DNA from 2 places in the Paenibacillus azoreducens genome. Region 2 is predicted to be linked to the other one. Evidence: riboswitches for the same ligand, from Rfam matches in the RefSeq annotation. Region 2 holds a riboswitch; the other holds the start of a gene.
What was found. A riboswitch is a leader RNA that binds a small molecule or an ion and turns the genes downstream of it on or off. The one in region 2 is predicted to bind glycine.
Positions count from the first base shown of each region.

Region 1 (14,900 bases), 2.5 Mb from region 2:
GGATAATGGGATGTGCGGATCGTATTGACGTTATGGCGCTTCATGAGCTTCAGATCCTCAATCATATGCTGCAGCGGAATCGTTTGACCAAGCTCGGGATGGGAGTCATGCCGGTTCACTCCCTTCAACTTAATGTCTTGTCCATTGATGCGGAAGATGCCGTCTTTGATCTCGATCCGCCGGAAACCGATCCGAAAGCGCAGTACTTCCTCGCCGCTCGTCACATACACCTCGTATAGGTAATGATGTTCCGCGTTCCACAGTACTGGCGAGTCGATGTGGAATTCGAAAACTTGCTTGCCATCCACATTCCGGCACTCATTCAGCAGTTCTTGTCCAGGAGCGTCCATCAACTGAACCGTCACCGCCGCAGCGCCTGTTGTCTCCAGCTCTACCTGCAGCCGGGCGGATCTCAAATCCTCCGCAAGCTCCGTGCGGCAGAAAACATCGCGGACATGGGCTTTATCGCGCGCAAGCAGATACACGTCACGGAAAATACCTGTATAACGCCATTGATCCTGGTCTTCCAAATAAGAGCCGTCACACCATTTAAGCACCATCACGGCAATCTTATTGCTTCCTTGGCGTACATATGAAGCGATGTTAAATTCTGCGGGCACGCGGCTGCCTTGGCTGTATCCGACGTAAGCTCCGTTAATCCATAGATAGAAGCAAGCGTTCACACCCTCGAACATGATGTACGTGTCTTTACCTGACCAATTCTCGCCAACACGAAACTCCCTTACATACAAACCGGCAGGATTGTCGTCCGGCACATATGGCGGATCATAAGGAAATGGATAATTAACGTTCGTATATTGAAGCTGATCATACCCTTGTACCTGCCAGCAAGATGGAACAAGCAGATCATCCCAATCCGTCGTATCGAATGTTTCCCGGGTCCAATCGGTGCCGATATCTTTGGCCCGCCGGTTATATTGGAACTTCCAGCTGCCATTCAGTGTTTGATACCACGGTGAGCGGGCTCGTTTGCCCGTGCGTGCGCTTTCCACATCTCCATACGGAATATAGGAAGCGCGGGCTTGTTCGCGATGCTCTTGCAATATGGATGGGTTTTCCCAGTAAGGCTGTACGGTCAACTTTTCCGTCTCCTCTCAGCAAGAAAACGATGATAGCAGGCTTATTTTCCACCTTCAGCCGGATCTGATCATGCGAACGCTTAAACCTGTTCCCTACCGGAGGCGGCGTCTCCCTAAGTTTCATCGTTCCTTATCATTAGTTATGTTATATTAACATTATAAGATACCAATAAGCCTTGATGTAGAACGAAATATTCGTATTTACTTAACGATTTTCGCATATAGATAAAATGGAGGTGTAAAAGAATCATGGCAAACAAGCTTGGGTTTCTCATGCAAAGCGATACGATGATGCAGCTTCCGATTTATATGACGGGGGCGGGACATTGGAATCATCAGGAACCGATCCACCGGCCGGACGGCTACCCTCAGTTCCAATGGCTGCACTGTGTATCCGGCCAAGGCGAACTCAAGGTGGGCGGCCAGGCATACCGGGTAAAACCGGGTTCGGGCATGTTCCTATATCCCGACGAAGAGCATGCCTATTACAGTATGGAGAAGCCATGGGAAGTGTACTGGATCACGTTTATGGGACGGGATGCCGAGAGCCTTGCTCATTTGGCCGGTATAAATGCTTCCGGCGTCTATACAGTGCAAAGCCAAGAACTGATCCTGAATCATATGAAAAACGCGCTGTCCTTAACATGCTCCGACAAGCCGCTTGCGGGACTGGAATGCTCCAAGCTGGCCTATATGTTCCTCATTGACCTCATGACCGACAGGATGCATGCTTCCTCTACCGATCAAGGGTATTTGCGCCTGCAACCCGTTTTTGACTATATGGAAAACCATTATCAGCGGGATATTACGCTGCAGGAGCTCGCCGAACAGCTCAGGGTATCCACACAGCATTTATGCCTTCTTTTCCGCAAAATCCTGAACAAACGCCCCATGGAATACCTGAACCAGCTCCGCATCCAGAAAAGCAAGGAACGACTGCTGGAATGCCCAGATGCGCGGATCGGCGAAATCGCCGGGCATGTGGGGTTTACGACGCCGGGGTATTTTAGTACGCTATTCAAACGTATGGAAGGGATGACGCCGGAGGCTTTCCGCAAGCTGAATGGTATAAGGTGATTTTCTGCCTTGGTGAGATCTAAACTAGAAAAGGCATGGAGCCGCGTACGAAACCGTACAGACGTATCCATGCCATTGTTATTCTATCAGCCTAACTTTTGACTTTTCATATGTTGCAAATATCGGTGTGTCTCCGCCACAACTACCCCTGATAAACCTAATAGGGCAATCAAATTCGGCAGCGCCATCAGCCCGTTTACAATATCCGCAAGCAGCCAAATAGCCTCCAGTTTGATAAAAGCTCCAAAGGCGATCAAAAGGATAAATACAATGCGATACGGCAGGATGGATTTCACGCCAAACAGATATGTGATACAGCGCTCGCCGTAATAATTCCAGCCCAAAATCGTCGTAAACGCAAATAACATCAGACATATCGTCAGAATGATCGATCCGTACGGAATCGCGGCATCAAATGCCGCCTGGGTCATCATCGCCCCGCGTTCAGCTCCCTGCCAGACCCCTGTGACGATCAGGGTTAACCCCGTTAACGTACAAATAATGATCGTGTCAAAAAAAGTGCCTGTCATCGAAACGAGCCCCTGTTCCGCCGGCCACTTGGTTTTTGCGGCTGCCGCTGCAATCGGCGCACTCCCCAGGCCCGATTCATTCGAAAACACGCCTCGCGCCACCCCATTTCGGATCGCCATCATGACGGTTGCGCCAAGAAAACCTCCGCCCGCTGCCGCACCGTTAAATGCGCCCTCAAAAACAAGGGCTACTGCATGCGGGATTTGATCGGCAAATGTGATCAGCACGACAAAACTAGCAACGATATAAATGATGGCCATCACAGGGACAACCTTGGTCGACACTTGCGAGATGCTTTTGATTCCGCCCAAAGTGACTAATGCGGTCACCACTGTCATGATTCCCGCTGTCACGATCGCGGGGACTCCCCAGCTGGACTGCGTCGAAGATACGATCGCATTCACCTGCGGGAATGTCCCGATGCCGAACAACGCCACCAGAACGCCGCTTATGGCGAAAAATACGGCCAGCGGCTTAAATTTGCTGCCAAGCCCCCGTTCAATATAATACATCGGCCCGCCGGAGACCTGACCTTTATCATCCATCGTCCGAAACTTGACCGCTAATACCCCTTCCGCATATTTCGTTGCCATTCCGAAAAACGCGGCGATCCACATCCATAATAACGCTCCGGGACCACCAATTTGGATTGCGGTCGCAACCCCGACGATATTCCCTGTACCGACCGTCGCGGCAAGCGCTGTCGCCAAGGCGCCGAAGCTCGATACGTCGCCTTCGCCTTCATTTTTGGCCTTGAATATCAGTCTTAAGGCAAGCGGCAGCCTTATCACCTGCAGCAGACCAAGCCGGCAGGTCAGCCATATTCCTGTGCCTACCAATAAAATGAGCAGCGGAGCTCCCCATACCCATTGGTTTACCAGCTCTAATACATGCATTTCCTTTTCCCCCTCATGATGTTGCATTCTCCTAGACGACATGAAAAAGAGCCAAATCCAAGGATTTGACTCTGGGGACACATTTGCAGATCTTACGCACGCCAAGAATGTGAAACGATGCACATCTTGTGCGTGTTCAAATTCGGTAACCGATCCTGCAATCCCTGTCCTTTTACCTGAGAGTTTCCACACGTTATGGGATTCTTCCCCTCACGCGTATTGCCCCTTCGGTGCTCCATTGATGGAGTCTCTCCAGAGTTCTGTCCACTTACGGTCCTGCCTCCCAAGTCTGGGTACGATCCCAACTCTTTTGGCGCCTGAGAGTTTATGCCCCTTCGGCCAAGCTGCCGCTTGTCTCCCGTAAACTTCATCCAGTGTATATGCAATTTTTGATTGGTTACCATTATAGGATTGCCTGTACGATTTGGCAAGGATGTTTGTTTTATTGGATATAATTACCTTCCGAATGACTCAATGGCATGTGGTCCGTTTTGTACCGCCATTCGGGCAGAGGTTACCAGGACGATAGCTCCGTCCTTTTCCAGCTGTCTTTGGCAACGCAAACATATACATATTGATCGTCCCAAGCGATCTGCCCCTGACTGCAGGCTTCTTTGGACGAAGCAGGCGTATACTTGTTGCGGACGCGCAGCTTGTCCCCGTTCACATCAAGCTTGGTGTCGGGGTCGTCCGTGCCTATACCGACATTGCCGCCGCTGCGCTGCACGGTGAGTGCGGAATCGACCGCTTCGCCTTCATCGTCGTAACGGACAAACTGCAGGTCGGCCCCTGTATTTTCACCCGCTTCCTTCGAGCTGTCCGCCCGAACGGCCCATCTTGGCGTCGTCTCATTATCCTTGCCGGCTACGCTGAACTGAAGGTCCCGGTTCGTACCGGTTTCTCCTGCTACCCGCAAAATGCCGTTCATTACATTGAAGTTGGATGAGTGGGTGCGGATTTCGCTGACGTCAGTGTCATATGGGATTTCTAAACGAGTGAACAGCTGATTCGCGTATTCTCCTGTTGGCGACATCGTCGTCTCGAACGACATATGCTTATGATCATGCTGCTCCGGATTATTTGCTTTGTCATGGGAGATGATGGCTGTCTTGTCCATGCCTTTCTCATCGGCCCATGCGATCGCGGGTTTGGCCCGGTCCGCCGTCCATTGCAGCCGGATCATGTCGGACAGATGCCCTTCCTTCTCGATCCACTTCTGGTCGGTGGACAGAAGCAGACGCTCATTGTGCGGAACACGGATTTCACCGCCATCCTGCTCGGATTGTTCCGGGGTCACCTCTGCGCCCAGCTGTTTCGTCGTAAAACCCGTGCCCAACAGGCAGACGCCTCCCAATATCACCGTTGCCATCATCATCTTCGAGAATTTCATTGTTTCCCTCCCGTATCCGTCGCGATTGGAATTCATTAGCCTTTGCGAAATAAAAAGCTTGGACTGATCGTATATAAACATCGCTCGGCGCACAACCCATTTCGCGAAATGTCCCGAAAAAACGATGCTTTTCGCCTAGAACAGATAACCGGAAGACGATCATTGCAGGGAATGCTGCCAATGTCCCAGGCAGCATGCGGCATTGCTTTTAAGTACACTCTATCTCCCAACAGGGAAATCAACCCATTTAAACATCAAATTTCGCAATTTTCGTTTCTTATTTCCATTATATATGTATTTAGAATCATATTTCGGTTAAAATGTAAATAAAATAATGTGATATCTCTTGAAAGAGAGGAGTTCAGATGGCACAAGTACCATTTACACCTGAGAATTTGCCGTTAGGCAATGATCGTCTTAACCAGCTCATGTTCCTCCACGAGTTAATTGAAGCGAATAAAAAGGTTGCACAGTACCAAGTATTACTTCAAAATACAAAGCTTCCTTCACATCTATTATTAAATCCTGTTATGCTGAATGAAGCAGTACAATCGACTAAAATTGAAGGTACCCAAGTAACCTTGGATGAGGTCCTCGAAGTCGAGGCACACAGTAGAAAAAATAATAAAGATGTACAAGAAGTTCTAAATTATTATCATGCATTACGAGATGGAATGGATAGATTATCCATTCTCCCGATATCAACCAGACTATTCAAAGAAATGCACATAACTCTAATGTCCAATAATGTGCGAGGAAGCAACAGGTCCCCTGGTGAGTATAGAACGATACAAAACTTCATCGGACCCGAGGGATGCACTATTGAAACCGCTACTTATATTCCTCCACAACCTCATTTGGTCAATAGTTATATGAACAATCTTGAAATTTATATCAATAACCCGCAAGATGACCTTGATGAACTTGTAAGAATCGCCATCATTCACGCCCAATTTGAAACTATACACCCCTTTCTTGATGGGAACGGAAGAATAGGCCGAATATTAATTCCTTTGTACTTATATAGCAAAAAGGTAATTGACTATCCTAATTTCTTCTTAAGTGAGGCATTAGAACGGGATAAACACAAATATTATCGTTATCTTAACGACACTAGATATAAAGGAGATTGGAATCAATGGGTTCTCTTCTTCCTTGAAGCGATTATTCTTCAAGCAGACAAAAATATCAGGCTAATTAATGAGATCAACAAATTATATGATCACGATTTAGATGTAGCTCAATCACTCATCAACAGCAGCGGAGTCAAAAAGTTGATCGATGCTGTTTTTCAAAAACCGATATTTACAGTCCATACCATTTCATCCACAGCAGATATTTCAGAGGCAACCTGTAGAAGATATTTATCCATTCTGGAAGCAAACAGAATTATTTTTTCTGATGGCAAACAAAGGTTCAAAACATATTATTACTATAATCTGCTGGACAAATTACGGTAAGGCAAATTGAGAACAGTATAAAAAAAATCGAGTAGGAGGGGGTGACGAACCCCCGTCCTCTCACACCACCGTACATGCGGGTCCGCATACGGCGGTTCCAAAAGGTTAACGAAGTTCCAAATAACGAGAAAGCAGACTTTTCAGCCCTTTCGCTTCCCAATAGGATGTCGGAAGGGCGTTATTCATGTTTCGGGACATTTCCCAAGCTCCTCTGCGGGAGTTGGCCATGATGAAAGTGGCCCAGTCTGGCACGCCCAAGGCCCGGAGTTCTCGGATACGCGTACGTACTCGCTTCCATTGTTTCCATAGGCACATGCGCAATCTTCTTCGGATCCATTTGTCCAATCTCTCGTAGTGTTTCTGGGCTGAGGCCAGACGAAAGTAGCCCAGCCAACCCATCAGATAGCGATTGAGACGAGCAATCCTCTCTTCCATCGCTATCGGGCGGGTGCGGCTTGTGAGCTCCCGGATCTTCTCCTTCAATCGGTGTATCGTCTTGGGGGCTAGTCGAATCGTAGCCTTCTTGTTCGACAGAAAACTAAAGCCAAGAAACTTACGGTTCCATGGCCGGTCCACCGCGCTCTTCTCCCGATTCACTTTCAGTTTTAGCTTTCCTTCTACATAGCGTGTCACCGACTCCATCACACGCTCTCCTGCTCGTTTACTCGCGACGAAGATATTACAGTCGTCCGCGTAGCGGACAAACCGCAATCCTCTCCGGTGAAGCTCTCGATCCAGATCGTCCAGCAGGATGTTGGCCAAGAGTGGACTGAGCGGACCACCTTGCGGCGTTCCTTCCTCGGTCTTTTGGCAAACTCCGTTTTCCATCGCTCCGGCACTCAGGTAAGCTCGGATCAGCTTCAACACTCGCTTGTCCTTCACCTTCCGTGCCACCTTGGCCATGAGCATATCATGATTCACCTGGTCAAAGAACTTCTCCAGGTCCAGATCTACGACCCATCTTCGGCCGCTTTGGATATAGTGCTGCGCTTGCTTCACTGCGTCATGAGCCCGCTTTCCGGATCTAAAGCCGTAGCTGTACCACGAAAAGTGAGCATCAAACATCGGATTCATCACTTGTAGAAGCGCTTGCTGGAGGAAGCGGTCCATTACGGTCGGGATACCGAGCAGCCGTACGCCGCCTCCGGGTTTGGGGATTTCCACCCGTTTGACTGGCGCCGGCCGGTAGGTTCCCGCCAGAAGTTCGGCTTTCACCGTTTCCCAGTGAGTTTTCAGGTAAGCTTGTAGCTCGGCTACCGTTACACCGTCCACACCAGGACCTCCTCCGTTTTGGACCACCCGCTTGTAAGCGAGCCGAAGGTTATCTCCTTCGAGCATGTTCTCCAGCAGGTCGTTTTGGTCTTCGCGAGAGGAAGGGGCGACTTGTGCCGGTGAAGAGCTCGGCGCTCCAACATACCCTTGCGGCTTCACCGCTTCTCTCTGCTGGAAGCTCCCTTGCGGGATATTCGGCTGTCTTCGCTTTTCACTCGAACGCATCGGTTTCCTCTCTCCTTTCGGTTCGGCCCTTCCGTTTTCCGGTGTCCCGTACTCGCGTACTATGGCCTCTGCTGACTCCTGCGGGTTCAGCACAGCCGGAAGGCTGTGGTTACGAAGTGACTTCGCATTTTTTTCTCCCGCAGGTCTCCCCAGATAAGAACGTCATATTTCCGCCCGCGACCACTGGAGTTTACAGGAATAGCCTTTGGCGGCTTGGGATTTCGTTGTGTGAAGGCAACTCATCCGGCTATCCCTGCCTCGAATCCAGTTCGTGTACCTTGGCCCGTGCTTTTGCCTCCGGCTTCCTTCAGATTCTGCCTCGCGACAGACACCCTTGCCCTTGGCTAACGGTAGGCGCTCGCCAGCCCCCGTTCAGGACTTTCACCCTAGAGATGACGCCCATGCTGGGCGTACTTCGATAAAGGGCAGAATTTTTCTGCCCTTTTCTTTAGTTTTTTCCATATAACTTTCCAATACTTCACAGGGTAAAAGAGCAATTTAAGCTTTACTAATGCAGAAATCCAGCTTGATCAAAAACCTTCAGTATAATAGAATCGTACCTTTCTCTGGATGGAATTTATTGTTGATTCCATCTGAAGCAGCGATAATGATAATTTATTCGCTACAATGTCCAAACGATAGTTATTTAATAGCATTTGAAGCATACTTCTCTCAATTGATGTCAGTTGGTCCATAATATAATTTATATCAAATAAAGTCTCATCAAATGGAGGCGCCTCAAAACAATCTATTAATAAAAAATTCTCTTATTTGTTTAGGAATTTCTAGATAAATTGCTTTCCATTCCAACAGTTAGTAGTATAAACAATTATAGGACGATAATTTTATATAAAAGGCGGGAGATTAATGACAACCCAGCAACAAGCGGCTATGCAATCCATGATTGAATGGCTGGCGGATGAACATGAGCTCGGCCGGGAGCCTAGCAAAATCGAAATTGCCGGAGAATTTGATTTGCACGACATGCACTACTACATATTCAAGTATAAAAAATCGATGCTCGGAAAATGGCTGCTGGGCGTTTGCGGCGGTTATGAAGACCTATCCGATACGCAGCATTGCGGCCATGTGTTCAGCGAGATGCAGCCGTATGACCCGGCTACGGCGGAGCAAGAAGCAATAACTATCGTCGAAATGATCCGCGAGTATTGGATGAAGCAAGCGGCGGCGATCGAGGCGGAATCACAAAATGCAACATCGGAAGAGGAAGAAGCAGCCGAAGACGATTCATCCGGCATCTTTAACGGATTCGTTCTGCTCAACTCGTCAGAATGCGATCTGGAACAAATCAAAGCAAACCTGCTGCAGGATTGGGACATCTCTTGTCCGCCGCCGGAGGAAGAGGAGCAAAATGCCGCTAAAGAAAAAGACGGAACTCTTGTCTTTGACGTGGATGGCTTCATGTTGGCGGTCAGCTTTGTCGACGCTCCCGTACCGGATGGCGAAGCCGAATATTTCGCGCAGGCCAACTATTTGTGGAAGGATGCCGTCGAAGTCACCAAAACGCATGTCGCTCAGATCATATTAGCTGTCTTCACCCGGTCCGGCTCCCCGCTCGACAGCGCCAAACTGTACACGAAGCTTGCGGCCAGTTGTTTGAAACTTCCGAACGCCATCGGAATTTATACTTCAGGTACCGTCTTTCAACCCGAACTTTATCTGGAATTCGCGGACCTTATGAAATCCGATGATATGCTCCCTTTGTTAAATCTCGTGCATTTTGGCCTTGTCGGCACGGAAAGCGGTATGAGCGGCTACACCTACGGACTACGGGCCTTCGGCAAAGACGAAATCGAAATCTTGGACTCCCAAGCGGCTCCGAGCGAGCTGCGCGACTTTCTGATTGACGTTTCCGGTTATATCCTGGAACAGGACGTTACTCTAAGAGACGGGGAAACCATCGGGTTCTCGGCTGAGCAGAAGCTGCAAATAACCCGGTCCGAAGGGGTATATGTTAACGGAGATAGTTTGAAAATACAGTTCTAGTTCTATCCACCCTACCCAGGCAGATTCAATGGGACACAAGCCAAAGGACCTCAAATTCCGCAGCCTTGCGGGGGATGCGGTCCTTTAGTTTTTAATTTTCCTATATAAGTTGGATCATTTCTAACGAAACAGGGTATCGCTATTAAGCTAAATAAGTGCCGTTAACCCTGGTTTTATCCTAAATAACGATCTGTAGTTTCGTTAGATTTCATTTGTTCTTGTTTTTGAGGCATAGGTGGATATTGCATATTTTCTAATACAGCTATCTTTAAGCGTAATGTGGGCTCTTTTGGTGTCAAATGTACATTCTCTTCATCCTTTCGATCTTGAATAGAACAACTACACAGAATAAAGATACAGAACAAAAGCAGTAAAAAAGCCTTTTTAGTCATATAAAGCCCCTCTCTATGAATTTCCGTTGCTGTTAACAACAGTCTATCATTTTCGAGGCCTGCACTCTCCGTATATTTCCAATTTTGCTGTGCAATTCGACATGAAAGCCCACTTTGGCTAATTAATCAGCATTCATGATCAAATCGATCAATTGCTGCTCAATCCCGGTAATCTTATGGTTTTTCCGGTAGCAGATAAATTTCTCAAGCTCGCATCCGTGATGATCGATCACTTTGTAATCTCTTATCCCTAATGCGGCCATATCCGATTCGGGTATCAGGCTTACCCCCATGCCAAGCTGGCACATGCTGATCAAAGAATCCAACGCGGCAATTTCCACAAAATCCGTTCGGACCATTCGGCGATCCTCCAACAGTTGGTCGAACACTTTTTTGTAATAGCATTGACTGGAGGAAATAATCAGGTTCTCGCTTTGCAGGATAGAGTCCAGCGGCTTATCAATGTTTTTGCCGATCAACACTAGTCTCTCCGTCCCGTATTTCTTATAATGAAGCGGCCTGGCATCCGTTTTCCCTACTAAAAAACCGATGTCGATCATCCCGCTGGCAATTTCATCTTCAATTTTTTGCGTATTCCCTGTTTTGATGGTTACCGCCAAATTTTTATACTTGTCATATAATGTCCCCATCGCATGATTGAAATTTGGCGGATTCTTGCTTACCATCAGACCGATCCGCAGCATCGGGCTTTCTTCGCCCATCATGCTCCTGGTTTCTTCCCACAGCAATACGATCTTCTTCAATTGGGCATACAGCTTCTTTCCCTCTTCGTTTAACTCCATGCCCCTTGGCTTTCTGTAGAAAAGCTCTGTTTCAAATTCACTTTCGATCTTTTTGATTTTGGCCGTCATATTGGATTGCAGTTGATGCAGCTCTTGCGCAGCGGATGAAATGCTTCCATGCTCTGCGACCGCAATAAACGCCCTCATGTTCTCAATATCCAAATGACCTCATCCCTTACATATCATTTTTTTTGATATATAAATTAAATATATACATTATTTTTAATATCAAAGCAATATTATACTACTGCTAAAGACAGGAGGTTATTAAGATGAGGAAAATAAAAGTAGGCATTATCGGGGGATCCATTCGGAATCGATGGGCCAGTTCAACACATATTCCTGCTCTGCTCAAAAGCGAGCTTCATGAAATAACTGCCATTGCGACGACAAACATGGCTTCGGCCCAAGAGTCAGCAGATCAAATTGGAAAGGTCAAGGCTTATGACGATTATACGGAAATGCTTAAATCCGATGATGTCGATATGGTTATTGTCAGTGTGAAAGCACCTTATCATTTTGAAATCGTACGAAATGCGATCCAGGCAAATAAACACATATATTGCGAATGGCCATTAGCAGTTACAAAAAGCGAAATCGATGCCATTACGTCAGAGATCAGCCGCTCTCCGATCAAACACGCCATCGGTTTACAGTCGCGCCAGGCCGATGAAGTCAAATGGGTCAAAGAGCTGATCGATAACGATGAAATCGGAAGGATTCTGTCCGTAAACATGAAATCCTCGACGCAGGCTAAAGGGAACTGGGTGGATTCCGGCAGCAGCTACATCCTTGACCGCAGCAATGGAGCGACATTACTGACGATCAACGGCGGACATGCTCTGGATATTGTGAACTTCCTATTCGGGCATTTTACTGAGGTTCAGGCCAGTCACCATACTCACTATACCGAAGCCCGCATCACGGATCAGGATCGCACCATAAACAAAAACATAGAAGACCAATATCTCATCCAAGGAAAAATAAACAGCGACATCCCCATTTCCATTCATCTGCAGGGCGGAGCTTATCCTCAATTCATGTTGGAAGTCCAGGGCGAGCGGGGCATCATCCGGCTGTACCAGAACCGCTCCATCGGCCATCCGCAATACGGCGGTCTGAGCGTTTCCATGGCGAAATACGCTTCAAGCGGAGCGATTATCACCAGTCAAAATCATGATTTCACCGTTGTCATGGAGGATACGAAAGAGTTCCCCCTCACCAATGTGTATCGGGCTCATCAATCCTTTGCCGGAGACATCCTTACGGGCGGCCATCAGACCGCGGATTTCCATTATGCTGCATATTTGCATCGACTGATCGGCGCCATCGGGGAATCGGCAAGAACAGGCGAGAGAATAAGTCAGATTTAACATAAAAAAATCAACGCCAAAAGGGGCACCTCAAAGGTGTCCTTCTTTATAACTATTCCAGCCATAAACTCCCATCCCAATTTTATAATCCATTTACAAACCGAATGTATACTGTATGTACAAGCAGCTCATACTACATTGTTAAAAGAAAGGAATGAATAATATGGGAATCCATACGTATTTTCAATCGCTGACGGATTTAGAACGGATCATTCGTTGTCCAGGCAAATTCAAGTTTCAGAAGCATAGCGTATCGGAACATTCCTGGAAGGTCGTTCAATACGCAAAGACACTCGCGGACATTGAAGAAAGCAATGGGGTTACCGTAGATTGGAAGAAGCTGTACGAAATAACGAGCAGTCATGATTACGGGGAAATTTTTATCGGGGATATCAAAACGCCCGTGAAGCACTATTCGTTGGAACTGCGGGCCATGCTGCAGCAGGTTGAAGAAGGAATGGTCGCCCATTTCATCGATGAGCATATTCCTGCCGAATATCAGCCCATCTTCCGCAGACAACTGCGCGAAGGCAAAGACGATTCCGTAGAAGGGCAAATCCTGGAGGTTGCCGATAAAATGGATCAGATCTATGAAGCCTTCGCAGAGCTGCAGCGGGGAAATACGGAAAAAGAATTTATTACGATGTACCGCAGCGCGCTTATCAAAATCAAACAAATCAAGCTGCATTGCGTCGATTATTTTTTGCGTGAAATTTTACCTGATTTGGTTCGTGAGGGATCGCAATCTCCTATCGATATCGAACGGATTACGAATGAAGCGCTGGCCTCTGATCCCCGCTCCTAATCCCTCACGTTCTGCCCGGATTTTCCGCCTCATCATATCTTATAGGATGAATTCCTCTGCGCCGGTATTCAGCCGATAGCTGTGGGTTTGCCCAAAATAAGCTGTCATTCTGCCGGTTCTTTGCAATTTGCGGCCCCGACTCATAAGCATTCCCCAATGCTCTCATCTCTTCCGAATCCACGGCCGGATGGGTAACCAGCAAATACTGTCCAGCTCTCAGAGATTCAACTTGGTTGATGTGGTCCGCTACAGGGTCATCCCCATCGCTTACATCCAGGTCCTGAAATAAATAGTCCCCCCAATAAATAAGTCCTCTTGCAGAGCACCACGCACGAAGTTCATCCTCAAGCCCCGGAATGACCCAATCGGGCATCATATGAGTATCGACATAACGAATATGAAACCCCAATTCACCCAGTTTTTGAAACTGGGCTTCAAGTTCAGTCATCACCTCGGCCATGACAGGCGGATGCTCCTTGAAATATGAAGGGCTCTGGCTGAAAAAACCGCTGGTTTCAACCAAAGAAGGAACTGCTGCAGGGTCCGATACCGGACCCCATTTGATGTTGTCCCACTCCGCATTTAATACGAAGTGCAGTCCGAAACAAATATCGGTTCTTCCGGCAAACATCATCGCTGCTTCCTCAGCGGCAGGGCATGCCGCCATGACGGAGACATTCTTCAGTACGCCGCCTTCGAGCGCCTTCAGGATGCCCAAATTCGCGGAGTGATTGCTTCCGCAATCATCAGCTCTTGTGATCATGAAGATTGGTTTTTGCATGATACACCTCCAAGCGCTTACTCAAATCCCTGAGATATCACTTCACCGCACCCTCGGCAATGCCCTTGATAATGTATTTTTGAGCTATCGCATAGAAAATGACGACAGGAATAATGGTCAAGGTCAATCCGGCCATAGCCTGATTCCACACGATGGTAAATTCTCCGAAGAAGTAAAACGTCGACAGCTGAATAGTACGCAGTCCTTTATCGGAAAGGACGAGCGACGGAAGCAAGTAGTCGTTCCATGTACTGATGACATCCAAAATCGCTACGGTAATCGTAATCGTCTTTAACATAGGGAATACGATTCTCCAGAACACGCCGAATTTACTGCATCCATCTAAAGTCGCCGCTTCCTCAAGCGCAATCGGAACAGACTTGATAAACCCGTGATACAGGAACACGGCTATACTTGCATGAAAGCCAATGTTCATAAAGATCAGACCACCATGCGTATTCAGCATCGGGATATGAAGATGGGTCCGAATCCAGTCCATAACTTGCATCAAAGGCATCATCAACGTCTGAAAAGGAATCAGCATCGTGGAGATAAAAGCCATAAACATGAATTTACTCAATTTATTATCCGTTCTGACAAGCATCCATGCGGTCATAGAGGATAAAATGACAACGAAGACAACCGTACCGACGGTAACAAAAGCCGAGTTGCCCAAGACGGTCAGGAAGTTCATCTTCTTCATCGCTGCTTCAAAATATTGAAGGCTGAAGGACTCCGGCAGCGCCAGCGCATTATTATATAATTCCGCCCGCGTCTTGAAAGAGTTC
Region 1 covers NZ_AP025343.1:6,957,552-6,972,451, forward strand. The annotation lists gene L6442_RS31185 (glycoside hydrolase family 2 TIM barrel-domain containing protein) at 1-1,100, opposite strand, end outside; gene L6442_RS31190 (AraC family transcriptional regulator) at 1,350-2,177, shown strand; gene L6442_RS31195 (alanine/glycine:cation symporter family protein) at 2,264-3,604, opposite strand; glycine riboswitch at 3,759-3,870, opposite strand; gene L6442_RS31200 (hypothetical protein) at 4,119-4,994, opposite strand; gene L6442_RS31205 (Fic family protein) at 5,360-6,454, shown strand; gene ltrA (group II intron reverse transcriptase/maturase) at 6,560-7,951, opposite strand; gene L6442_RS31215 (DUF4261 domain-containing protein) at 8,819-9,958, shown strand; gene L6442_RS31220 (hypothetical protein) at 10,132-10,350, opposite strand; gene L6442_RS31225 (LysR family transcriptional regulator) at 10,473-11,315, opposite strand; gene L6442_RS31230 (Gfo/Idh/MocA family protein) at 11,426-12,526, shown strand; gene L6442_RS31235 (HD domain-containing protein) at 12,690-13,331, shown strand; gene L6442_RS31240 (ChbG/HpnK family deacetylase) at 13,336-14,112, opposite strand; gene L6442_RS31245 (carbohydrate ABC transporter permease) at 14,150-14,900, opposite strand, start outside.
Region 1: it holds a riboswitch for glycine, as region 2 does, so the genes downstream of both, L6442_RS31195 (alanine/glycine:cation symporter family protein) here and gcvT (glycine cleavage system aminomethyltransferase GcvT) in region 2, are expected to answer to the same signal.

Region 2 (14,900 bases):
TATTTCCCACTAGTATAGGGAACAAAAAAACCGCCCCACATAAATCTTGGGACGGCCCTCCGTAAAATATATAATTATTCTTCAATAAATTTCTCGTATTGCTCCGCGTCCAGAAGTGCCGACAGCTGCTCTTCCAGATCGCCTTCCACCTCGATCTCCAACATCCATCCGCCGTCGTACGGCTCGCTGTTTACGAGTTCGGGCTCATCGCTGAGCTGCGAATTGATTTTCGTGACTTGACCGCCGACAGGACAGAACAGATCCGAAACGGTTTTTACGGACTCGATAGTCCCGATGCTCTCCTCGGCTGCAACTTCCGCGCCTTCTTCCGGCAGCTCCACAAACACGATATCTCCGAGCTGATGCTGCGCAAAATCGCTGATTCCGATGCGCACGACGTTTCCGCTTACCTTTTCTACCCATTCATGATCCTTGCTGTACCAACGGTTCTCTTTCACATTGCTCATTTGTTCACAACTCTCCTTCGATTAGTGTAATGATCTTCGTAACATGTTACTTTGATGAGCCATTATTTGGTGTCTGACGGTGGTTGTTTGGCTTCTTTGGCTTCCTTGGCTTTGCGGCGGCGCTGCTCGACCAGTTCTTTGGTCAGCTTGCGTCCGGTAGGTGTTGCGGCCAGACCGCCCTTACCGGTTTCGCGGTGTTTGGTCGGCATGGCGCTGCCCACCTCAAGCATGACGCCGATAACTTCATCGGCAGGAATCACGCTGCCGACGCCGGCAAGGGCCATATCGGCTGCTGCCAGCGCGGTGACGGCCCCCAGACCGTTCCGCACGATGCAGGGGATTTCAACCAGCCCGGCAACGGGATCGCAGATGAGGCCCAGGCAGTTCTTCAAAGCAAGGCCTACGGCATGTACAGCCTGTTGCGCCGAACCTCCCCGCAGCTCGACCATCGCCCCGGCCGCCATGCCGATCGCGGATCCGACTTCGGCTTGGCAGCCGCCCTCCGCGCCGGAAATCGAAGCGTTGTTGGCGATAACGAAGCCGATCGCGCCGGCGGTAAACAAGCCGTGAACCAGCTTGTCGTCATCCCAGCCGAACCGCTCCTGCGCGCTGACGAACACGCCGGGGATAATCCCGCAGGAGCCGGCGGTCGGCGTGGCAATGATTCTGCCCATGGAGGCGTTCACTTCAGATACGGCCAGCGCATATGCCATCGCCGTCGCGGACGGACCGCCAAGCGAAGATTCGCCTTGCCGCATGTAATCCGCCACTTTTTTGGCGTCGCCCCCCGTCAGCCCGCTGCGGGATTTGGTATTGCCTGTCAGTCCTTTTTGGACGGCTTCCTTCATGACCTGATAATATTCCGCCATCTGCCGGAATACCTCATCCGCAGAAATGCCCGTTTCCTTGGCTTGATCCGCCAGCATTACTTCTGCAATCGTTTTATTTTCTTTTAGACAGATTTCTGCCAGCTGATCCAGCGTTTCGAATCTCATAAGTCCATTAGCTCCTTTGGGTCAAATCAATCAACGTCACTTCCAAAACATGCGGCAGTTTCAACATCTCTTCGATCAGGCTCCCCTCAGGAGCAGAATCCAATTCAAACACCGTCATGGCCGCTTCGCTTCGTCCTTTGCGGTCCACGTCCATATAACCGATGTTGATCCCTTCGCGGCTGAGCAGCGATGTCAAACTGGCAAGCACGCCCTGACGGTCGGAATGGGTGACGGCAATCGTCGGATACTCCCCTGTAATCTGCACGTCAAAACCGTTCAGCGAGTAAACCGCTATCGTACCTCCGCCGATCGAAGCCGCCACGATCTCGGCCTTGCGGTCTCCGCCCCAAAGCGATATTTTCACGGAGTTTGGATGGGGACCGTTTCCTTTTCCTTGCACCCATTCCGTGACCATCCCGGCTTTCTCCGCTTCAAGATCGGCTTCCGGAATCCGTTCATCGTCTGTGTCAAAATTAAGAAGCCCGGCCGTTAAAGCCAAATCCGTCCCATGCCCCCAATAGGTTTCGGCAAAAGATCCGAACAAGGTCATCTGCGCTTTCTCCGGCTGGCAACCCAGCAGCTTGCGCGCAACTCTCCCAATTCGTACGGCGCCAGCGGTATGGGAACTGGAGGGGCCCACCATGGACGGACCGATGATAGAAAATACATTTTTGAATCTCAAGGACTTCCACGCTCCTGTGCAAGTATTCGTATCAGGAATTTGAACAGTTTTCAAAATGGTTTATGTCCCGCGGACATCATCAGCTCTGCTGAAAAACGCATACAATGCATAGTTTTCAAAAGAAAAAGACAGCAAAAAAGGCATGCAGCACCTTTTTCTCTGTCCTTTGTACCTGAGAGTTTAAACGGAAATCACCGTTTCCGCGTTCCCCTTGGGTGGCTGACGCTCTCTCCAGAGCCGCGTCCGGCGACGGTTCCTTGTACCTGAGAGATTAGCCGCCTGTATGTGCGTACATGCAGCTTGCTCCTTCGGTGCCGCCCTCCTTGCCGGGGACGGTCTCTCCCGTTCGCCTTCATCCGCTATATATCGAAATCAATTATGTTTTGGAACCATTTACAATCCTAATCACCTTAAGAATAAAGCAGAGGGAACAGCGGTGTCAATATAACGAAAGCCATTTCCCGCATCCAAGGCCAGCCCTTGCCGCTATGCATATTGTGGAGTGTCTGCCGCCTATATCCGCATGCCGCTGCGGATGTACTTCATGGCGCCAAGCGCAATGCCGGAGCCGGTCATTAATCTGTATAAAAAAGGAAGAAAAAATCAAAAGATTTTGTGAGATTCTTCCTTGCCTTGAATCCTGGGTTTTTGCCTCATAATTCTGTTGACATTCCCGCCGCCTTTGAGTATTAATGGTAGTAAGACAATTCAATAGCGGATGAAGGTAATGGGAGAGATTACTGATTTAATGCGTGTTCAAAAAAGGCCGGTTTTCAGCACCGAGAAGGTTGGATGAAGATAGGGACGAAAGGAGCGGAGCGTACGTAGTGGGTACGTGAGCACCAGAAGGCCCGGCTGAATTCAAGATTCGATGCCGAGTTCACTTCCTGATTCACTTCGTGTTAGATATAGAATTCATGAGTTATCAGCACAGCTGATGAAATTCTATATCGCAAGAAAACCTACCTTTGCATCGCGGTCGCTCATCCTTGTATTGACCTCGATTGGTTTTCTTATCAAAAGCGGACTTTTTGAACAACCTCTTTTATATAGTGACGCCGAAGGAGTAAACCCTTACAACAGGGTGAATCTCTCAGGCAAAAGGACCATTATCGGACGCATCTCTGGAGAGAATTCTTGACCGAAGAATCACCCAAGGGGAAACTTGCCTGCCGGCACTGAAGCTTTATTATCCTTTAGTCTTACAGCGGCCGTATTTGGCAAGGTAACTCTCAGGTACCAAGGACAGAGCATAAGAACCGGTATGCCGCAAAATGCGGTATGCTTATTCTTCTGCCTGTCCTTTTTGTGTTTTCGGGATTTTGCAAAATCCTCTTTTTAAAAATGTGAATAGAGAAGGAGATGGAAACGTGTCCGAGCTGAAACGTACCCCGCTTTACCCTCTGTATGCCGAAATCCCTGGCGTGCGGTGCATCGATTTTGGCGGTTGGGAGCTGCCGGTCCAGTTTAGCGGCATTCATAAAGAGCATGAGGCCGTTCGTGAAGCCGCCGGTTTATTCGATGTGTCCCATATGGGAGAGTTTATGGTGAGCGGTCCGGAGGCCGAAAGCTTTATTCAGTACATGACCGTCAATGATGTAACTAAACTCGAACCCGGCCAGGCGCAGTACAGTGCCCTGTGTTATCCGGACGGAGGCGTCGTTGATGATTTGCTGATTTACAAGCTGGAAGAGCAGTCTTACATGCTTGTCGTCAACGCATCCAACATCGACAAAGACTGGGAATGGCTGCAGCAGCATCTGAAAAATGGAGTTCAAATGACCAATCAATCCGACGAAACGGCTCTTCTCGCGATCCAAGGACCTAAAGCGGAGGAAATTCTGAATCCCCTCGTAGATGCGGATCTGTCAGCGCTCGGTTCGTTTCACTTCCTGCAAAATGTAAACTTGTTCGGCGCATCCGTCCTTATCTCGCGCACAGGTTATACCGGTGAAGACGGATTTGAAATTTACCTTAAAGCGGCGGATGCTCCCACTGTATGGAGAGGATTGTTCGAGCATGGAGAAGCGCACGGACTGCTGCCCGCAGGACTCGGCGCCCGCGATACGCTCCGGTTTGAAGCGAAGCTGCCGCTTTATGGCCAGGAACTGTCCAAAGAAATCTCCCCGCTGGAAGGCGGCATCGGCTTTTTCGTGAAGCTGAACCAAGAGGATGATTTTATCGGCAAACAAGCGCTACAGCAGCAAAAAAGCAGCGGCGTTCCGCGGAAACTGGTCGGCGTGGAAATGATTGACCGCGGCATCCCGCGTTCCCATTATCCTGTTTATGCCGGCGACACGCAGATCGGTGAAATCACTACCGGAACCCAATCGCCAACCCTCAAACGCAACCTGGGCCTTGCTTTGATTGACAGCAATCATGCCGCGACCGGCACGCAGGTTGAAGTGGAAATACGCGGCAAACGTCTGAAAGCCGAAGTTGTAAGCACGCCTTTTTACAAAAGAGCCCGAAAAGGAGCTGACTCCAAGTGAAACATCGTTATTTGCCCATGACCGAGCAGGATCAGCAGGAAATGCTGAAAACCGTCGGACTGAACTCCATCGAAGATTTGTTCAAGGATATCCCGGACGAAATCCGGTTTAAAGGCGAACTGCCCGTATCCAAAGGTCTGGACGAATATGCCCTTACTACCCACTTGTCCGCCCTTGCCGCCAAAAACGCCAATACCGACCAATACCCAAGCTTCCTTGGCGCCGGACTTTATGACCATCATATTCCGTCCGTGATCAACCATGTGGTATCGAGATCGGAATTTTATACCGCCTATACGCCTTATCAAGCCGAAGTAAGCCAAGGCGAGCTGCAGGCCATATTCGAGTTCCAATCCTATATTTGCGAACTTACGGGCATGGCTGTTGCCAATGCCAGCATGTATGACGGCGCGACAGCCCTTGCTGAAGCCGGTTCACTGGCAAGTGCGGCTACCAAGCGCAGCAAGCTCGTGATCTCCTCTGCCGTTCATCCGGAATCCAGACAGGTGATTCACACCTATGCCCATGGTCTCGGACTCGACATCGTGGAAGTTGGCACCAAAAATGGCGTAACGGACATGGAAGAACTGGCCAAGGTTGTCACAGGCGATACCGCCGCCGTTCTGGTGCAAAACCCGAACTTCTTCGGTTCGGTTGAAGATCTCGCTGCGATCGGCAACCTGATCCATGCCCACAAAGGCCTCATGGTTGTAAGCACCAATCCATTGTCGCTGGGACTTCTGGAAGCACCCGGCAAGCTTGGCGCCGATATCGTGGTGGGAGACGCCCAACCGCTTGGCATTGCAGCTTCGTTAGGCGGTCCGACTTGCGGATTTTTCGCCGTATCCAAGGATCATATGCGCAGAATGCCGGGACGGATTGTCGGCCAGACGGTCGACCGGAACGGCAAACGCGGTTTTGTGCTGACGCTGCAGGCCCGTGAACAGCATATCCGCCGTGAAAAAGCGACCTCGAATATCTGTTCGAACCAGGCGCTGCTTGCGCTTTGCGCCTCCGTATATTTGTCGGTGATGGGCAAACAGGGACTGATCGATGTCGGCAAACTTAACTTGCAAAAAAGCCATTACGCCGCAGATCGGCTGACCAAAGTGCCTGGCGTGACGCTGGCGTATACGGCTCCATATTTTAATGAATTTGTAATCAAGCTTCCTGGCGGCGCATCCGTTTCCGACGTCAACAAGAAGCTGCTCAAGGAAGGTTTTCTTGGAGGTTATGACCTTGGCCGCTCGTATCCGGAGCTTGAAGGACATATGCTGATCGCCGTGACCGAACGCAGAACCAAAGAACAGATTGACCAATTCGCATCACTGCTGGAGGGCTGTTTATGATACAGGAAAAAGCATTGATATTTGAACTGAGCCATCCCGGACGTATCGCATACTCCCTGCCGGAACTCGACGTGCCGGAGCTGGAAGCGGAATCCGTCATTCCGGCCTCCATGCTGCGCAGCGAGCCGGCGGCTTTGCCTGAAGTATTCGAAGTTGATGTTATCCGCCACTATACCGAGCTTTCCCGCCGCAATTTCGGCGTGGACAACGGATTTTATCCGCTTGGCTCCTGCACGATGAAATACAATCCGAAAGTCAATGAAGATGTAGCGCGCTACCCGGGATTCGCCAAACTCCATCCTTATCAGCCCGAAGAAAGCATCCAAGGCGCACTCCAGCTGTTGTATCAGCTGCAGCAGGATTTGGCGGGGCTTACCGGCATGGATGCCGTAACGCTGCAGCCGGCCGCCGGCGCACATGGCGAATGGACCGGCCTCATGATGATCCGCGCATACCATGAAAGCCGCGGAGAGCAGCGCGACAAGGTGATCGTGCCGGACTCGTCGCATGGTACGAATCCGGCCAGCGCTTCCGTTGCCGGGCTGCAAACCATCACGATCCCGTCCACGGACAAAGGACTGGTCGACTTGGATGCGCTGCGCGCAGCAGTCGGCAGCGACACGGCTGCCCTGATGCTGACCAATCCGAACACGCTCGGCCTGTTCGAAGAGCAGATCCAGGAAATAGCCGCAATCGTTCACGAAGCCGGCGGGCTTCTGTACTACGACGGCGCTAATTCCAACGCCATCATGGGCATCACCCGCCCTGGCGACATGGGCTTTGACGTTGTGCATTTGAACCTGCACAAAACGATGAGCACGCCGCATGGCGGCGGCGGTCCCGGCGCAGGCCCGGTCGGCGTAAAAAGTCTGCTCACGCCGTTCCTGCCGCGACCGTACGTTACGAAAACAGAAGAAGGCCTCTTTACGCTGGAAGGCGCTAACGAGCAATCGATCGGCCGCGTAAAAGCTTATTACGGCAATTTCGGCATTCTGGTCCGGGCGTATACGTACATGCGTAGCTATGGTCCTGAAGGCTTGCGCCGCGTATCGGAATGCGCCGTGCTGAACGCCAACTACATGATGAAACGTCTTGAACCTTATTTTGATATTCCGTATCCAGGCATCTGCAAACACGAGTTCGTGATGTCTGGCACGCCGCTGAAGCAATATGGTGTGCGTACTCTGGATGTAGCCAAACGCCTGCTTGATTTCGGCTACCATCCGCCAACCATCTACTTCCCGCTTAATGTGGAAGAATGTATCATGATCGAACCGACGGAAACCGAAAGCAAAGATACGCTGGATGCGTTTATCGATACGATGATCCAAATCGCCAAGGAAGCCGAGGAGCAGCCGGAGCTGCTTCTGAATGCACCTTACGATACGCCGGTTACCCGTCTGGACGAAACGACGGCCGCGCGCAAGCCGGTGCTGAATTGCGCCTGCAGCTAAGCTAAAGGGCCTCTGATCGCGCTACAAGAACCGCCAAAAATGGCGCCGCAAGGGATGAATCCCTGCGGCGCCATTTTTTGTTGATCGACCAACGCTTGCGCATGGAACGGAAGCCTTCACGGCTTTATCCCATGCCTTCTTGATACATCAATTTCTATTGCGTACTATACGGCGAATTAATCTTCCTGCGCCGCCCCCGCTTCGAGATTCACCAGCTCGCGTTCCTGCTGGGCCACGACCGGAGCAGGTTTCGATTTTCCCGTCAAGTTTTTGATCAACCCTTCAACATCGATGCCGGATACGTTTTTCAGCATCTCCGGTGCGGTGGACATCAGTTCGGTCACATAGTTGCTCACGCGGGCCGCGCCTTCGCCTTTTCCCGTATCCACGACCGTAAGCTTGTCGATCGAGGAAATCGGCTGCGCGATTTTCCCTGCCAAATCAGGCAGCATCTTGACGATAATGTCGAGCACGGCTGCTTCTCCGAATTTCTGGAACGCTTCCGCGAGTTTTTCCTTCGCTTCGGCTTCGGCCAGACCGCGCAAGCGGATAACCTCGGCTTCGGCGGTACCTTTGGCCCGCTCCGCATCGGCAATTGCCTGACCTTCCAGACGTTTCTGTTCTGCTGATGCTTTGGCCTGCGTTTCAATGGAATACTGCAATGCGTCGGCCTCGCGCATTTTACGCGCTTTATCCGCTTCGGCCGCCTGCTCGACAGCGTAACGGTCGGCATCCGCTTTTTTCTTCACTTCGGCGTCGTATTGCTTTTGCCGAACCATAATTTCTTTTTCCTGCAAGTCGATTTCGCGTTCCTTGCGGACCAGTTCGACCTTCATCTGTTCTTCGACCATCGTTTGCTTGGCGCGGGCTTCCTGGATATGGTATGCCTGGTCGGCTTCAGCCTTGGCAGTGTCCTGATCTTTCTTAAAGGACGCGACCTTCAGCTCTTTTTCCTTCGTGGCTTCGGCAATGTTCGTATCGCGCAGCAACTCGGCCTTCTGCCCCTGCTCTTCGGCATTCGCCTTTTGAATCCGTGCGTCCCGCATTGCTTCGGCCTCCGCGATTTCGGCATCCCGCTTCACCGCTGCTATCCGGGGTTTGCCGAGCGCATCCAGATATCCCTGCTTGTCGCGGACATCCTTGATCGTAAAGGAGACGATCTGCAGCCCCATTTTCTTCAAATCACGGGCCGCCACGCCTTGAACCTCCTGCGCGAACTTGTCGCGGTTCCGGTACACTTCCTCCACGGTCATGGAGCCGAGAATCGCCCGCAGATGGCCTTCCAGCACCTCTTGGGCTTCACCCTTCAGCGCATCAATCGGTTTGCCGATAAATTGTTCCGCCGCCGTCGCGACGTCCTCGATCGAACCGCCAACCTTGATGATGGCTACGCCGTCGGCAATAACCGGAACCCCCTGTTCGGTATAAACCTCCGGGGTTGAAACATCCAACTTGTGGGAAAGTAAGGAGATAAACTCCGACCGCTGAAAAACCGGTAAAATAAAGGCTCCGCCCCCACGGACGATCTTGATTTTGCGCCCTGATTCATCCTCCGAAATATTTTTGCTTCCCAAAAAGGAACCCGTTACGATCATGGCTTCATCCGGACCTACCGTTTTGTAGCGGGCCCAGAAAGCCAATCCCAAAATAATGATAACCCCGACAACGATGATTGGGATAAGCAGGTAATCAGGCAAATCCATCAAACCACATCTCCTCTTTTCTCGTCTAATTTGGTAACACGCAATACCCCGTCATGTACGTCAACGACGACAATCCTTGTGCCGGCAGCAAGCACGCAGCGTTCGAGACTTGAAGCGATATGCACGGTGTTCCCGGCCCCGAGCTTGATCATGACCTCGCCGAAACCCGATTCGGGAATCGGTATGGTGACCTCGCCAATGCGGCCCGAAAGTTCGCGGATGGAATATGCGGTGGAGTTTTCACTGTTGTTCATGGGCTTGACATAAAAGAAAAAAACAAGCGCCGCAATCACTATGGCAAGGACCGCCGATATCAACACCACCGCTGCATTGCTCCAGCTCGTGTAATGCGTAAGCAAAATGCCCGCTCCGCCAAACACCGTCACTGCGCTTGCGATGACCATCGGTTTCAGGAAATCGACCGACAAAAAGTCGAGCAGCCCGTCAAGGGCATGGCTGACCAGATCGCCCAAAACGACGCTGACCACCGCAAACAGGATTCCGCCTGCCAGACAGCTCCAAAAAAGCGTTTCCATGGTAGCATCCTCCCAAACCCTGGATTTTGCAAAATTCGGTTCCGCTTCCGGATGAAATATACAGGGCAAGTAAAACGGATTTTGGCCTGTATATCGACCTTAGAAAGTCGCTTTTTGGATTTTTGCAAAATCCTAATTTTCAATCTGCCTATAATCAATTTCATACTGCCAAACACTCGGCATTTTATCCATTATGAAATTGATTCTATATAAGGATATACGTAATAAGGTTCGATCTTGTTTCAAATTTTTCCTGCCGGAAAAAATTCTGGGCACGAAATATGGGAATCCGAAAGATTGTTAATACAAAAAACTTCTCCGAAAACGCATACGGTCAAATTTCTCTATGGACGATAGCGGCACATCCTTGCCGATACGGACCATCAGGCAGTTCGCCGGATGGGAACATATTTCCGGGTCGTCTGTGTCATATCTGAACATGTCGACATGTTTCAACAATTGTTCCGTCATCCGGCGGTAATCCCATGCGCTGAGCTTACTGTTATGTATATCCCAATATTCGTAATATTCGGTTGCAAATACGATTGCATCCTCCATTTGACCGCCCTCAAAAGAAAGCAGCATCATTTCTTTCCCCAACCCGAGCATGCGGTAAGAACCGGCTACCTCAATGGCTCCGAATTCGATCAAATCATCCATATTCCGTTCCGACCAAGGACTTTGTTCATCCGGATAATGAAACGTAACATAGCCGACAATGGTTTGGCCGTCGCGTGCTAAAATAATTCTGCCTTCCAATAGCCTTGCAATCTCTTCAAGCGCCTGCTTCTGGTCCTGTGGGTGACGGAATGCATTTAGTTCTGGGTGCATGCGCATAACCCGCAGTTGTTCCGGAGATACAGGTCCTTCCACCACAATCAGCCGATTTTGATATTGCAGGGATTTGGCATGATATCTCTTTTTATGCTCCATAGCGGTCCCACCTTCGTTTTTTCAAATTCTTCGCATGACGCTTTTACATCCTGATTATCGTCCATTTCACGGAAACCAACTTATTTCTGTAGTTCAAATGATCGACGGGTATGATGAATTTAAGATGGATTATGTCTAAAAATTTGATGGCCGGGGCAATCTGGTGTATGCGTTTTCAAAATTTCTGCCATTAAATCTGAGCAATAAAAATCTGGACACTTCCATTATACCTAATTGTCCCATTTTTTTACATAAGCTAAATTGTTTGATGCTTTACGAGAAAAGCTATATGAATGATCAGCAAAAAGGGCCTCCTCGCGGAAAGCCCCTTTGTCGCTATTTGTTACAAAGACATCTTGTAAATCTCAACGACGTCTTCTTTATTTAAGGTACTAAATCTGCCGAATGGTCCGAAACGGACGGTTTTCTCGGCCATAACTTCGAGTTGGCTGTCATCGATATCATAGTCGGCAAGGCGGCTCGGCGCGCCAATGGAACTCCAGAAGTCGCGCAGTGCCTGAATGCCCTCAAGCCCGGCTTCTTCGTCGGTTTTGCCTGCCGGGTCGATATGGAATACATTGACTGCAAGCTGCTTAAACCGTCCCGGATTCACATGCAGATTGTATTTCATCCAGTTCGGGAACAGGATCGCCAGGCCGCCGCCATGCGGAATATCATATACCGCCGAAACGGCGTGCTCGATGTTGTGCGTCGCCCAATCCCCGGCATACCCCATATTCAATACGCCGTTCAGCGCCATCGTGCCGCAGTACATAATCGTCGAACGGTCTTCATAATTTTCCAGATCATGGATCAGTCGGGGTGCCGTGTCGATCACGGTCCGCAGAATCGTTTCGCAAAAACCGTCCTGAACCGGCGTGTTTGTTTCCTTATGGAAATAATGCTCTAACACATGGGACATCATATCGACCATCCCATAGACCGTTTGGTCTTTTGGCAGCGTGAAGGTAAGAACGGGATCCAGGATAGAAAAAGCGGGGTACGCATAAGGGCTGCCCCAACCCATTTTTTCCTGCGTTTTTTCGTTCGTGATAACCGAACCGCCGTTCATTTCGGATCCTGTCGCTGCAATCGTCAGCACGGTGCCAAGCGGGAGCGCATCTTTCGCAACCGCCTTGCGCTCCACGAAATCCCACATGTCACCGTCGTATTTGGCCCCAACGGCGATTGCCTTCGCACAGTCAATGACGCTGCCGCCGCCGACGGCCAAGATCAGGTCAATATTATGTTCACGGCACAGGTCTACACCTTTATGCACCGTCGATAAACGCGGATTCGGTTCAACACCGCTCAGCTCGGTTACCTGGGCGCCGATTTCCTTCAGCAGGGCGTTAACGTTGTCATACAGGCCGCTGCGTTTGATGCTGCCTCCGCCGTATACGAGCAGGACATTTTTTCCGTATTTCGGGACTTCTGTTTTTAATGCATCCAGTTTGCCTTTACCGAAAATCAGCTTGGTCGGATTATGAAATTCAAATGAATTCACTCTCACATCGCCTCCCGAAGTCAACATATAAATGGTACCTATCCATTATAATGCTTCATCCGGAACAAAAACAAACCGCCCTTCCCTTAACGCAGGGAGTTCGGGCGGTTTTCGTATAAGTCAGAGGTTATATCATATTACTCAACCGGACGGCATCCAAGATGCGATACGAAGCGCCGGAATGCTTCTTGCCCGGCCTCCGTTCTTTTATATACGCCTGCATGGCCCAATATTTCCACGAAAATGCTGCCGACTTCGGACTGCACGAGCTTCCAAGCCTCTTCCTTGCTGCGGCTTCTGCCATACTTCGCAATTAGCTCCATAATCCACGGTTTATGCTGGGCAAGCGAAGGGTTCTCCTGCCTTACCAGGGTATCGTAAAGCTCGGTGTCACCGGCAAGGATATCGGCCGTAAGATCCAGTTCCTCCTTAAGGCGTCCCGGCAAAATCGCCAGGCCCATCACTTCAATCAGGCCGATATTTTCCTTCTTGATATGATGCATTTCTTCATGCGGATGAAAAATGCCTGCCGGATATTCTTCGCTGGTCCGGTTGTTTCGCAGAACCAGGTCCATTTCATAACTTCCGTCCGGCGTACGGTGTGCGATCGGCGTAACCGTATTATGCGGCACCTTGTTTGCGCCTTCACCGCTGAATGCCAGGATATCCGCGTCCGGATCGCTGTACTGCTTCCAGTCTTCATAGATCTTATTGGCTAGTTCCAGCAAAATTTCCTTATCCGTGCCGGTCAGACGGAGCACGGACATCGGCCATTTCACGATGCTGGCCGTTGTCCCCGCATAATCGGGATGGCTAAAGACCGCTTCCTTAGGCGCTGTTTGAATCGGGAAAGTATGCCGTCCCCCCTGAAAATGATCATGGGTCAGAATCGAGCCGCCGACAATCGGAAGATCGGCATTGGAACCGATAAAATAATGCGGGTAAACATCCACGAATTCGAGCAGGCGCCGCAAGGTGTCTTTGGTCAGCTTCATCGGCACATGGTCATGATGGAACACGATGCAGTGCTCATTGTAATACACGTAAGGCGAATATTGGAAGAACCATGGTTCCCCATTCAACGTGAGCGGAATCGTCCGGAGGTTCTGGCGAGCCGGGTGGTTAACCCGTCCGGCATACCCGACATTTTCGCGGCACAGCAGACACTTCGGATAGACCGGAGGCGGCAGCAGCTTCGCCATGGCGATTTCCTTCGGGCTCTTTTCCGGTTTGGATAAATTGATGGTCATCTCAATGACACCGTATTCGGATTCGTGCTCCCAGTAGACATTTTTGCTCACGCGATCCATGCGGATGTAATTGCTGTCAATCGATAGCTGGTAGAAGCGGTTGGTCGCCGCCTCGATGCCATGTGCATGCGCCAAACGGTTGAATTCCCGCAGCATCTCCGAAGGACGGGCCAGCAAATTCCCCATGATTTTGGCATTCAAAAGATCGCGGTAAGTGTCCGTATTCTCCGGAAACAGGCCGATACCAAAAGCATAATCGATCAAAATATCCAGCGCGGGCTGCGGACCCTCAAGCTGTTCCGGCTCCTCTTCCCCGAGATAGGGCTCGCTGAAGCCGAACATCTCCAGCAGCAGATTGCGGGCGTAATCTTCGTCCACGGATTCAATCAATCCACGCTCGAGCGCAAAGTGAACCAATTGCTCAATTGCGGTCAGAGCTTTAGTTTGTTCTGTCGTTCTGGCTGTTGCGGATACAGTCACTTCTTCTCCCCCTTACTAGTCTCCGTAACCATGCGGGTGGCTTTGGTGCCAACTCCATGCGCTTTGAATGATGTCTTCCAGCTTGTCGCGGGTCGGGTTCCATCCAAGCACTTCCCTCGCCTTTTGGGAGGAGGCGACCAGTACTGCCGGATCCCCGGCGCGGCGCGGCTGGATGACTACAGAAATCTCAAGCCCGGTCACCTTTTTGGCCGTTTCAATGACCTCCTTCACCGAGAAGCCCGAGCCGATGCCAAGATTAAACACGTTGCTGCTCTCGCCTTTGCGCAAATAATCCACCGCACGCAGGTGGGCATCAGCCAAATCGCTTACATGGATGTAATCGCGGACACAGGTTCCATCCTCTGTCGGATAATCGTCCCCGAACACTGCGATGCTTTCGCGCTGCTTGAGCGCAGTTTGCAGCACCAGCGGGATCAGATGGCTTTCCGGGCGGTGATCTTCGCCGATTTTGCCGCTGTCATGCGCGCCTGCCGCATTGAAATAACGCAAGGCGACGTATTTGATGCCCAGAACCTGATCGAACCAGGACATCATCCGCTCCATCATCAGCTTTGTTTCGCCATAAACGTTGGTCGGCTGCGTCCGGTCGCTTTCCATAATCGGCACGCGTTCCGGTTCGCCATAAGTCGCCGCGGTGGAAGAAAAAACGATTCGGCGCACTCCGGCGGCATCCATCGCTTCCAGCAGGCAAAGCGTTCCAAAAACATTGTTGTCGTAATATTTGACCGGCTTTTGCATGCTTTCGCCCACTAGCGAATTGGCCGCAAAATGAATGACAGCATCGATGTTGTTTTCGCTAAACAGTTTGGAAAGCAGCTCTTTGTCCCGCAAATCGCCTTCATACAGTTTGCCGCCAAGCAGCGCATCGCGGTGTCCTGTTTGCAGATTATCCAGCACGACAACTTCTTCGCCGCGCGCAAGCAATGCAGCTACCGTATGGGAACCGATATATCCCGCTCCACCTGTTACCAGAATCGCCATCTCATTTATCCTCCTTCAGTTCTTTTACTCCGTCGCCCGTACCGCACACA
Region 2 covers NZ_AP025343.1:2,146,794-2,161,693, reverse strand. The annotation lists gene gcvH (glycine cleavage system protein GcvH) at 75-467, opposite strand; gene sdaAA (L-serine ammonia-lyase, iron-sulfur-dependent, subunit alpha) at 530-1,462, opposite strand; gene sdaAB (L-serine ammonia-lyase, iron-sulfur-dependent subunit beta) at 1,470-2,144, opposite strand; glycine riboswitch at 2,386-2,499, opposite strand; glycine riboswitch at 3,166-3,263, shown strand; glycine riboswitch at 3,267-3,395, shown strand; gene gcvT (glycine cleavage system aminomethyltransferase GcvT) at 3,515-4,636, shown strand; gene gcvPA (aminomethyl-transferring glycine dehydrogenase subunit GcvPA) at 4,633-5,985, shown strand; gene gcvPB (aminomethyl-transferring glycine dehydrogenase subunit GcvPB) at 5,982-7,439, shown strand; gene L6442_RS09220 (flotillin lipid rafts scaffold protein FloT) at 7,616-9,142, opposite strand; gene L6442_RS09215 (NfeD family protein) at 9,142-9,678, opposite strand; gene L6442_RS09210 (GNAT family N-acetyltransferase) at 9,979-10,611, opposite strand; gene L6442_RS09205 (iron-containing alcohol dehydrogenase) at 10,955-12,118, opposite strand; gene L6442_RS09200 (UDP-glucose--hexose-1-phosphate uridylyltransferase) at 12,256-13,848, opposite strand; gene galE (UDP-glucose 4-epimerase GalE) at 13,864-14,850, opposite strand; gene L6442_RS09190 (galactokinase) at 14,852-14,900, opposite strand, start outside.